Regions from separate parts of the Kitasatospora setae KM-6054 genome, predicted to be linked through region 3. Evidence: riboswitches for the same ligand, from Rfam matches in the RefSeq annotation. Region 3 holds a riboswitch; each other region holds the start of a gene.
What was found. Region 3 has a riboswitch for cobalamin ahead of nicT (Nickel transporter NicT). Riboswitches for the same ligand answer to the same signal wherever they lie in the genome.

Region 1: linked by a shared signal. The riboswitch ahead of cobN (cobaltochelatase subunit CobN) and the one ahead of nicT (Nickel transporter NicT) in region 3 are both predicted to bind cobalamin.
Region 2: linked by a shared signal. The riboswitch ahead of KSE_RS24310 (ribonucleoside-diphosphate reductase subunit alpha) and the one ahead of nicT (Nickel transporter NicT) in region 3 are both predicted to bind cobalamin.

What each region holds. Positions count from the first base shown of each region.
Region 1 is NC_016109.1:7,279,901-7,283,168, reverse strand. It holds gene KSE_RS32035 (putative precorrin-3B synthase) at 1-680, opposite strand, end outside; cobalamin riboswitch at 976-1,102, shown strand; gene cobN (cobaltochelatase subunit CobN) at 1,345-3,268, shown strand, end outside.
Region 2 is NC_016109.1:5,450,299-5,453,566, reverse strand. It holds gene KSE_RS24320 (helix-turn-helix domain-containing protein) at 1-507, opposite strand, end outside; gene KSE_RS24315 (GNAT family N-acetyltransferase) at 777-1,271, shown strand; cobalamin riboswitch at 1,375-1,501, shown strand; gene KSE_RS24310 (ribonucleoside-diphosphate reductase subunit alpha) at 1,678-3,268, shown strand, end outside.
Region 3 is NC_016109.1:1,556,736-1,560,003, reverse strand. It holds gene KSE_RS06820 (Fpg/Nei family DNA glycosylase) at 1-224, shown strand, start outside; gene KSE_RS06815 (DUF6445 family protein) at 310-1,002, shown strand; cobalamin riboswitch at 1,086-1,296, shown strand; gene nicT (Nickel transporter NicT) at 1,327-2,448, shown strand; gene KSE_RS06805 (DMT family transporter) at 2,469-3,268, opposite strand, start outside.

The DNA.
Region 1 (3,268 bases), 5.7 Mb from region 3:
GCGTGCTGGATCTCGCGGGCGTGCCAGGCGCGTCCGGCGGCGAGGTCGAGGATGCGGCGGGCGGCGTCGAGGGCGGCGGCCACGGGGGTGCCGGCGGTGGTGTCGACGGCGGTGGCGCGGGGGGCGCGGCCGTAGCGGAGCAGGGCGCGGCCGTCGCCGACTGCGATCAAGGTCACATCGGCGTCGAGGGCGGCGACGTCGCCGCGGCCGTCGTCGAGGGCGAACAGGAACTTGCCGGAGAGCGCGGCGGCCCACGGCGCGGCGCACAGGGCGAGGTCCAACTCCCTTACCCAGTCGGTGATCTGTTCTCCGCCGGTGCCGTGGCCGTCGAGGCCGGCCAGTGGGGAGGCGACGATGTTGCGGACGCGTTCGTGCGTGTCGGAGGGCAACAGGCCGACGGCGCGCAGGCGTTCGGCGAGGTCGGCGGCGCAGTGGGCGGTCAGGCCGCGGAGCTGGGCGTTGCCGCGGGAGGTGATCTCGATGTCGCCGTTGCCGAGGGCGTCGGCGGCGTCGGCGACGGCGTTCATCTGACGGTGCGTCAACTGACCGCCGGGCAGCCGGAGTCGGGCGAGGTGTCCGTCCTCGGCGGCGTGCAGGCGGAGCGCGCCGGGGCAGGCGTCGGCGCGACCTCGGTCGGGCCCGACGGAGGGTGCCTGGGTGGCGTCGGGTGTGGGTGGCATGGCGGCGAGCATACCCATCGCCCGCGCCCGCGCCACCGCCTCGTCCGACACGTCCGGCCGCCGCTCCCGCCGGGCCTGTCGCGGGGTGATTGCGCAGCTCAGCGCGGTGTGGGCGCGGTGCGGACGCCGTCCGGGGGCGGCGCGGGCCGGATTTCGCGCGGTGCGGACGCGGCGCGGGCAGGGCCCGGACACGACCCGGACGCGGCCCGGGCGGGGCGCCGGTGGTCGGGTTTCGGTCAGCGTCACAGGTCACACTCCCCCGTGGGCCGATCACCCCGTACGATGCTGGCGGGCGCCTCTCGGGGCGTCCGCTGCCAGCGACGGCACAGCGGAGGAAGTCCGGTGCGAATCCGGTGCGGTCCCGCCACTGTGACCGCGGCTCACTGAGCCGTGGGAGCCAGGAACTCCGGCCGTCCTCCACTGCCCGGGGCGAGGACCCCGAGGAAGGCTGTTCCATGCGCTGCCGCATGCCCGTGCCCCGGCGGGCGCCCGCCGTCGCCGGGTCGTCCCGTGCCGTTCGCCCCGCGCCGTCCGCCCGCCTCGCGCCGCTGGTCAGCCCCGGGCCGCTGGTCTGCCACGCACCGTTCGTCTGCCCGGCGTCGCCGGTCCGCCCCGCGCCGTCCACCCGCCCCGTGCCGTCCGAGACGCCCGGGAGGGCTTCCGCATGATCCTGCTGCTGTCGACGTCCGACACCGACCTGCTGAGTGCCCGCGCGGCGGACGGCCCGGTGCCGTTCCGCTGGGCGAACCCGTCCCGGTTGTCGCCGGAGGAGCTGCCCGCGCTGCTGGACGGCGTGGAGCTGGTGGTGGTGCGGCTGCTGGGTGGTCGCCGGGCCTGGCAGGAGGGGTTGGACGCGCTGTTGGCGGGTCCGCGTCCGGTGGTGGTGCTGACGGGCGAGCAGGCGCCGGACGCGCAGTTGATGGAGTTGTCGACCGTTCCGGCGGGCATCGCGGCGGAGGCGCACGCGTACCTGGCGCACGGCGGTCCGGCGAACCTGGCGGAGCTGGGCGCGTTCCTGTCGGACACGGTGCTGCTGACCGGGCACGGTTTCGCGTCGCCGGCGTCGGCGCCGTCCTGGGGCCCGCTGGAGCGCGAGGCGCGGGACGCCGGGGGGCCGGTCGTCGCGGTGCTGTACTACCGGGCGCACCACATGAGCGGGAACACGGCGTTCGTCGAGACGCTGTGCCGGGCGGTCGAGGACCAGGGCGCCCGGGCGCGGGCGTACTTCTGCGCGTCGCTGCGCGGGGCCGAGCCGGAGCTGCTGGCGGAGCTGGGCGCGGCGGACGTGATCGTGACGACGGTGCTGGCGGCGGGCGGTACCCGGCCGGCCGACGCGCAGGCGGGCGGGGACGAAGAGGCATGGGACGCGGGGGCGTTGGCGGCGTTGGACCGTCCGATCCTGCAGGCGCTGTGCCTGACCTGGTCGCGGGAGCAGTGGGAGGGCAGTGACGACGGCCTGTCGCCGCTGGACACGGCGACGCAGGTCGCGGTGCCGGAGTTCGACGGCCGGCTGATCACGGTGCCGTTCTCGTTCAAGGAGGTCGACGAGGACGGGCTGACGGTGTACGCGGCGGACCCGGAGCGGGCGGCGCGGGTGGCGGGCATCGCGGTGCGGCACGCCCGGCTGCGGCACACTCCGGCGGCCGAGCGGCGCCTCGCGCTGGTGCTCTCCGCCTACCCGACCAAGCACGCGCGGGTGGGCAACGCGGTGGGTCTGGACACGCCGGCGTCGGCGATCCGGCTGCTGGAGCGGCTGCGCGCGGAGGGCATGGACCTGGGCGACAGCCTGCCCGGTTTCCACACCGACGCCGGGGGCGGCCACGAGGGCGACGCGCTGATCCACGCGCTGATCGACGCGGGCGGCTACGACCAGGCGTGGCTGACCGAGGAGCAGTTGGCCCGCAACCCGGTGCGCATCCCGGCGGCCGACTACCGCCGCTGGTACGCGACGCTGCCGGCGGCGCTGCGCGAGCGGGTGGAGGAGCACTGGGGGCCGGCGCCGGGCGAGCTGTACGTGGACCGGTCGCGCAACCCGGACGGCGACCTGGTGCTGGCGGGCATCCGCTCCGGCAACCTGCTGGTGCTGGTGCAGCCGCCGCGCGGGTTCGGCGAGAACCCGGTGGCGATCTACCACGACCCCGATCTGCCGCCCAGCCACCACTACTTGGCGGCGTACCGGTGGATCGCGGCGGACCGGGCGGACGGCGGTTTCGGCGCGCACGCGGTGGTGCACCTGGGCAAGCACGGCAACCTGGAGTGGCTGCCGGGCAAGACCGCCGCGCTGTCGGCGGAGTGCGGCCCGGACGCGGCCCTCGGCGACCTCCCCCTCGTCTACCCGTTCCTGGTGAACGACCCGGGCGAGGGCACCCAGGCCAAGCGCCGGGCGCACGCCACGCTGGTCGACCACCTGGTGCCGCCGATGGCGCGCGCCGACTCGTACGGCGACATCGCCCGGCTGGAGCAACTCCTCGACGAGCACTCGAACATCGCGGCGATGGACCCGGCGAAGCTGCCGGCGATCCGGGCGCAGATCTGGACGCTGATCCAGGCGGCGAAGCTGGACCACGACCTGGGGTTGGCGGAGCGGC
Region 2 (3,268 bases), 3.9 Mb from region 3:
CAGGCAGGCGTCGATGCCGGCGGCGGTGCCGGCCGAGGTGATCACCGGGTCGTCGTCGACGTACAGCACGTCGGGTTCGACGGTGGTCAGCGGGAAGCGCTCGGCCATCAGCTCGGCGTACTGCCAGTGGGTGGTGCAGCGCCGGCCGTCGAGCAGGCCGGCGGCGCCGAGCAGGAAGCTGCCGGAGCAGATCGACAGCAGGTGGGCGCCGCGGTCGTGGGCGGCCCGCAGCGCGGCGAGCAGCGGTTCGGGGTAGTGGGCGCGGATGCCGGTGGCGGTGGCGATGACCAGGTCGGCGTCGGCGAGCCGCTCGGGCCCGTGCGGGACGTCGACGGTGAAGCCGGCGTGGGTGCGCATCGGCCCCGGCCGGTCGCCGACCAGGGCGAAGTCGTAGACCGGCAGGCCGGAGGCGCTCCGGTCGAGGCCGAACACCTCGCAGGCCACGCCCAGTTCGAAGGGGTGGATCTCTTCGAGGACCACCACGGCGACGTTGTCGAGCTTCCGCATCGGTCCAGGATGGCAGTGGCAGGATTTCGTGGCAATGGTGCGTTCCTGCCACTCGTCGGCCGGGGGCCGGGGGCGGAGAGTGGAGGCATGACCACCGCACTCGCCCTGCTGGGCCTCCTCGGCGGTTTCGGCCTCATCGGCGCCCTGGTCGGCCGCGACCTGGAGCGCCACGGCCGGACCGGCCGCGACACCGTCCACCGCCCGACCGGCTACCCCTTCGACCCGGACCTGGCCGACCCGCGCCGCCGCCGGTCCGGCACACTGTCCGGATGCAGCCTCCGATCGTCCGCCGCGCCCTCGTCCACGACCTCGCCGGTGCCGGGGAGGTCAGCGTCGCGGCCTTCGTCGGCGACGGCCACACCCGTCCCGACTCGCCGTACGTCGAGCTCCTCCGCGACGCCGCCCGGCGCGACCGGGAGGCCGAGCTCCTGGTCGCCGTCGACGGTTCCGGAGCCGTGCTCGGCTGCGTGACCTTCGCGCCCGGCGGCACCCCGTGGGCGGACACCGCCGGGCCCGGCGAGGGCGAGATACGGATGCTCGCGGTCGGGCCGGCGGCCCGCGGCCGGGGCGTCGGCCGGGCCCTGGTGGAGGCGTCGATCGCCCGCAGCCGGGAACTCGGGCTGGGCGGGATGGCGTTCTCCACCCGTCCGGCGATGACCGCCGCGCACCGGATCTACGAGGCCCTGGGCTTCGTCCGGACGCCCGAGCGGGACTGGTCGCCGGTGCCCGGCACCGACCTGATGGTCTACACGATGCGGTTCTGAGGCGGTTCCGAGGCGGCTCCGGCGCCGTTTTCGTTGTCTACGCGCGGCGCCACCGCCGCGACACGCGCTACTACATCTGGTGCTTCCAGATCCAGCCACCACAACATGTATGCTCACTCTCGCTGTCGACGCAGGGGAACCCGGTGAAAGTCCGGGGCTGCCCCGCAACGGTGAGCGGGCTGTAGCGACGCCCGCGCAGTCCGAGGACCTGCCGACGGTGTGCGACACGGCATCCCCGCAGACGCCTTGTGCAGCACAGCTTTGCCGTCCGGTCTCGCGGGCGGACCGGGGGTGGGTCTTCGCGCGCCGGAACGCGTTCTCGTTCCCCCGTGCCGCCTTCCCCTGGCCGCGTGCGGTCCCGGACACCCCGAGCCACGTCCGCCGCCGCCACAGGAGAGAGTGCGCCTTGACCGTCGCCGCCTCAGTCACCCTGCCGTCCCAGGGATCCGCCGACGCCTTCACCGACCCCGGTGCGGCGTTGCTCCGGCTGCTCACCGACCGCAGCACCGACCTCCCCCAGGTGGACCCCGGCCACGTCGCCGCCGCCGCCCTGCGCGGCCGGCACGCCGGTTCGGACTTCGCCGAGCTCCGCGGGCTGGCCGTCGAGGCCGCCGCGTCGATGATCGCCGAGGACCCGCAGTACTCGAAGCTGGCCGCCCGCCTGCTGGCGCTGGAGATCCGCGACGAGGCCGCCACCCAGCAGGTCACCTCGTTCTCCTCCTCGGTGGCCGTGGGCCACGCCGAGGGCCTGATCGGCGACGCGACCGCCGCCTTCGTGGCCGCGCACGCCGACCTGTTCGACTCGCTGGTGGACGAGGCGGGCGACGACCGCTTCGAGTACTTCGGCCTGCGCACCGTGCAGTCCCGCTACCTGCTGCGCCACCCGATCACCCGCAAGGTGGTCGAGACCCCGCAGCACTTCCTGCTCCGGGTGGCGGCGGGCCTGGCGGTCGGCACCTCCGAGGAGTCGGTGCGCGAGGTCGCCGAGCTGTACACCCTGATGAGCCGGCTGGAGTACCTGACCAGCTCGCCGACGCTGTTCAACTCCGGCACCCGGCACCCGCAGATGTCCTCCTGCTACCTGCTGGACTCGCCGCTGGACAACCTGGACTCGATCTACAACCGGTACGCGCAGATCGCCCGGCTGTCCAAGCACGCCGGCGGCATCGGCCTGTCCTACTCGCGGATCCGCTCGCGCGGCTCGCTGATCCGCGGCACCAACGGCCAGTCGAACGGCATCGTCCCGTTCCTGCGCACCCTGGACTCCTCCGTGGCGGCGGTCAACCAGGGCGGTCGGCGCAAGGGCGCGGCCTGCGTGTACCTGGAGACCTGGCACGCCGACATCGAGGAGTTCCTGGAGCTCCGCGACAACACCGGCGAGGAGGCCCGGCGCACCCACAACCTGAACCTGGCGCACTGGATCCCGGACGAGTTCATGCGCCGGGTGAACGCCAACGCCGACTGGTCGCTGTTCTCCCCGGCGGACGTGCCGGAGCTGGTCGACCTGTGGGGCGCCGACTTCGACGAGGCGTACGTGAAGGCCGAGCTGGCGGGCAAGGCCGTGCGCACCATCCCCGCGCAGACCCTGTACGCCCGGATGATGCGCACCCTGGCGCAGACCGGCAACGGCTGGATGACCTTCAAGGACGCCTCCAACCGGGCCGCCAACCAGACCGCGCTGCCGGGCCGCACGGTGCACTCCTCGAACCTGTGCACCGAGATCCTGGAGGTCACCGACGACTCCGAGACCGCGGTCTGCAACCTCGGCTCGGTCAACCTGGGCGCGCACGTCGCCCCCGGCGCCACCGCCGCCGACCTGCTGAACGCGATGGACTGGGACCGCCTGGACGCCACCGTCCGCACCGCGGTGACCTTCCTCGACCGCGTGATCGACATCAACTTCTACCCGACCACCGAGGCCGGGACGTCCAACTCCCGCTGGCGCCCGGTCGGCCTGGGCGTGATGGGCCTGCAGGACGTCTTCTTCCAGCTGCGGA
Region 3 (3,268 bases):
CCGCCCTGATGCGCGACGGCGTCGCCGCCGGCCGGATCGACACCGTCCGCCCCGAGCACACCCCCGAGGCGATGGGCCGCCCGCCCCGGGTCGACGACCACGGCGGCGAGGTGTACGTCTACCGCCGGTCCGACCGGCCCTGCCTGGTCTGCGGCACCCCGGTCCGCACCGAGGAGCTGGCCGCCCGGAACCTGTTCTGGTGCCCGCGCTGCCAGCGGGCGTGACGCCCCGTCAGCGGGTCAAGCCTTGACGCAAGGTTGACCACGCCTTGGGCGAGGGCTCCGGAACGGCGCTCCTATTGTCGGGTCCATGCCCGTGCAACCGTTCCAGGGCCCGCGCCCCACCCCGGCGCTCCCGGTCCTGCCGTACCGCAAGCCCACCAGGGGACGCGACTACTGGGTGCTGGACGACGTCCTCCCGGACCCGGACGCGGTGCGGGCCAGGCACCTGGCGCGCACCGACTGGGACGAGGGCTACCCGCACCGGCCGGAGTCCTGGCCCGGCCTGCGGGCGATGCCCGGGCTGGAACCGGACGAGCTGGCGCACGTCGAGGCGCTGGTGCGGGCGGCGACCGGGGCCGGGCGGATCTGGGCGCTGGACCAGGCCGAGGGCGGCACGTTCAACCACAACTGCGTGCAGGTGGTCGGCGCGGGGGAGTGCGAGCCGCGCCCGCACACCGACTCGCGCTCGCTCTGCCGGTACGCCGCCGTGCTCTACCTCAACCCGGCCGTGCCCAAGCGCTGCGGCACCAGCTTCCACCGGCAGAGCTTCCCCGGCGGCCGGCTCGGCGGCAACAGCGTGGTCGCCCCGCACGACAACCTGGTGGACGCCCTGGGCACCCGCTTCGTCCCGCCGGACTCGTTCACCGAGGACCTGGCCGTGCCGCACCGCTACAACCGGCTGCTGCTCTACACCGCCAACCTGATCCACACCGCGACCGAGTACCACGGCGCGACGCTGGAGGAGAAGCGGATGACCTGCGTCTTCTTCTGGATGGCCTGACAGTCCGTCACCACGTTCCTGACCAGGCGTGATCTGCGCCACCCGGGCCCCGGTGCGCTCTTGCCGCCGGGCCCGGGCCGGGCCTACGGTGGGCGGGCCGTGGTGTTCGGGAAGCCGGTGCACCGCGTCCGTCACGAGAGTGTGCGGCGCGGGAGTCCGGAGCGGCCCTCGCCACTGTGATCGGGGAGTCGTCGGCTCCCACCCCGTGCCACTGGCCGCCCGCGGCCGGGAAGGCCGGGAGCCGGCGCGCAACACCCCGTCAGCCAGGAGACCGGCCACGGCATCTCACGAAGTGATCCACGAGGTGCTGGAGCGTGAACGCGGATGACCGCGCATGAGTCGACCCTGCCCGGGAACGAACCCGGGACCCCCCTGCCCGCCTTCCGCTGGCGGCGCGAGGACACCCTGCGCACGGCCGGGCTGATGGCGGTGATCCTGGTGCTGCACGCGGTGGCGTTCGGGACGCTGCTGTTCCTGGTCGCGCCGCACCACTACGCCGTCGGCACCCAGGTGTTCGGCGTCGGCCTCGGCGTCACCGCGTACACCCTGGGCATGCGGCACGCCTTCGACGCCGACCACATCGCGGTGATCGACAACACCACCCGCAAGCTGATGGCGGACGGCCGCCGCCCGGTCTCGGTGGGCTTCTGGTTCGCCCTCGGGCACTCCTCGATGGTGGTGCTGATGGCCGCCCTGGTGGCCGGCGGCGCGGCGCTGGCCGGCACCCTGATGGACGAGGACTCCGCCACCCACCAGGTGCTCGGCACCATCGGCACCACCGCGTCCGGCGCCTTCCTCTACCTGATCGCAGCGCTCAACCTGGTCGCCCTGCTGGGCATCTGGCGGGTGTTCCGGGCGATGCGGGCCGGCGAGTACGACGAGGCCGAGCTGGAGAGGCATCTGGCGGCGCGCGGTCTGCTGGCCCGGCTGCTGAACCGGGCCACCCGCTCGATCAGCCGCCCCGGCCAGATGTTCCCGGTCGGGATGGTGCTCGGCCTGGGCTTCGACACCGCCACCGAGGTCACCCTGATGGTGATGGCGGGCTCCGGCGCGGCCTCCGGCCTGCCCTGGTACGCGGTGGTCTGCCTGCCGCTGCTGTTCGCCGCCGGGATGAGCCTGTTCGACACGCTGGACGGCACGTTCATGAACTTCGCCTACCAGTGGGCGTTCGCCAACCCGGTCCGCAAGGTGTACTACAACCTGACCATCACCGGGCTGTCGATCGCGGTGGCCTTCGTGATCGGCACCATCGAGCTGGTCGCCGTGCTGCACGACAAGTTCGACCTGGCCGACCCGGTCACCGGCTGGATCGCCGGACTCAGCCTGGACAACGTCGGCTTCGTGATCGTCGGCCTGTTCGTGCTGGTCTGGGCCGCGGCGATCGGCTACTGGCGGATCGCCAAGCGCTCCCGCGCGTTCGCCGGGGCCGGCGCCGGGGCGTCCTGACGGCGGGTTCTGACGGCGGGTCAACCGGTGGCCAGGAGCAGCGTCCCGGCCACCGCGAGGCCCGCGCCCAGCACCTGCACCCGCAGCAGCCGCTCCTTCAGCAGGCCGCGCGCCATCAGCGCGGTGACCACCGGGTAGAGCGAGGCCAGCACGGCCGCGACCGCCACCGGACCCAGGTAGGAGGCGGCCGCGTACAGGCCGTTCGCGGCCACGTCGGCCACCCCGACGGCGGTCAGCGCGGGCAACTCGCGCAGGCCCGCCCGCAGTTCGAGCGGCTGCCGGCGGGCCGCGGCGGCCAGCAGCCCGGCGCCGACCGCGGTGTTGGTCAGCCGCTGCACGCACAGCGTCAGCAGCAGTGCGCCGCCCGCGCCGGCGTGCGCGACCAGCGCCAGCACCGCGCCGAAGGCGAACGCCGCGCCCAGCGTGAGCGCCAGCACCCGCCCGCCGACCGCGGGCCCGCCGCGCTGCGGGCCGCCCGCCAGGGCGACCCCGGCGACCGCCACCGCGATGCCCGACGCCTGGACGGGGCCCGGCCGTTCGCCGAGGAACAGGCCGACCCCGATCGGCACCAGCACGCCGACGGTGGCCAGCGGCGAGACCACGCCCATCGGCCCGAGCGCCAGCGCCCGGTAGAACGCCAGCAGCGCGAACGGGCCGATCGCGCCCGCCGCCACCGCGTACCAGAGGGCCGGCCCGGCCCCGGCCCAGCCGCCGCTCGCGGTCACCGCCACCGCGAGCACCGCGGCGGCCGCCGCCTGCGAGAGCACCACCACGGTCAGCGCGGGCAGCCGCCGGGTGATCGCCCCGCCGCCGTAGTCGG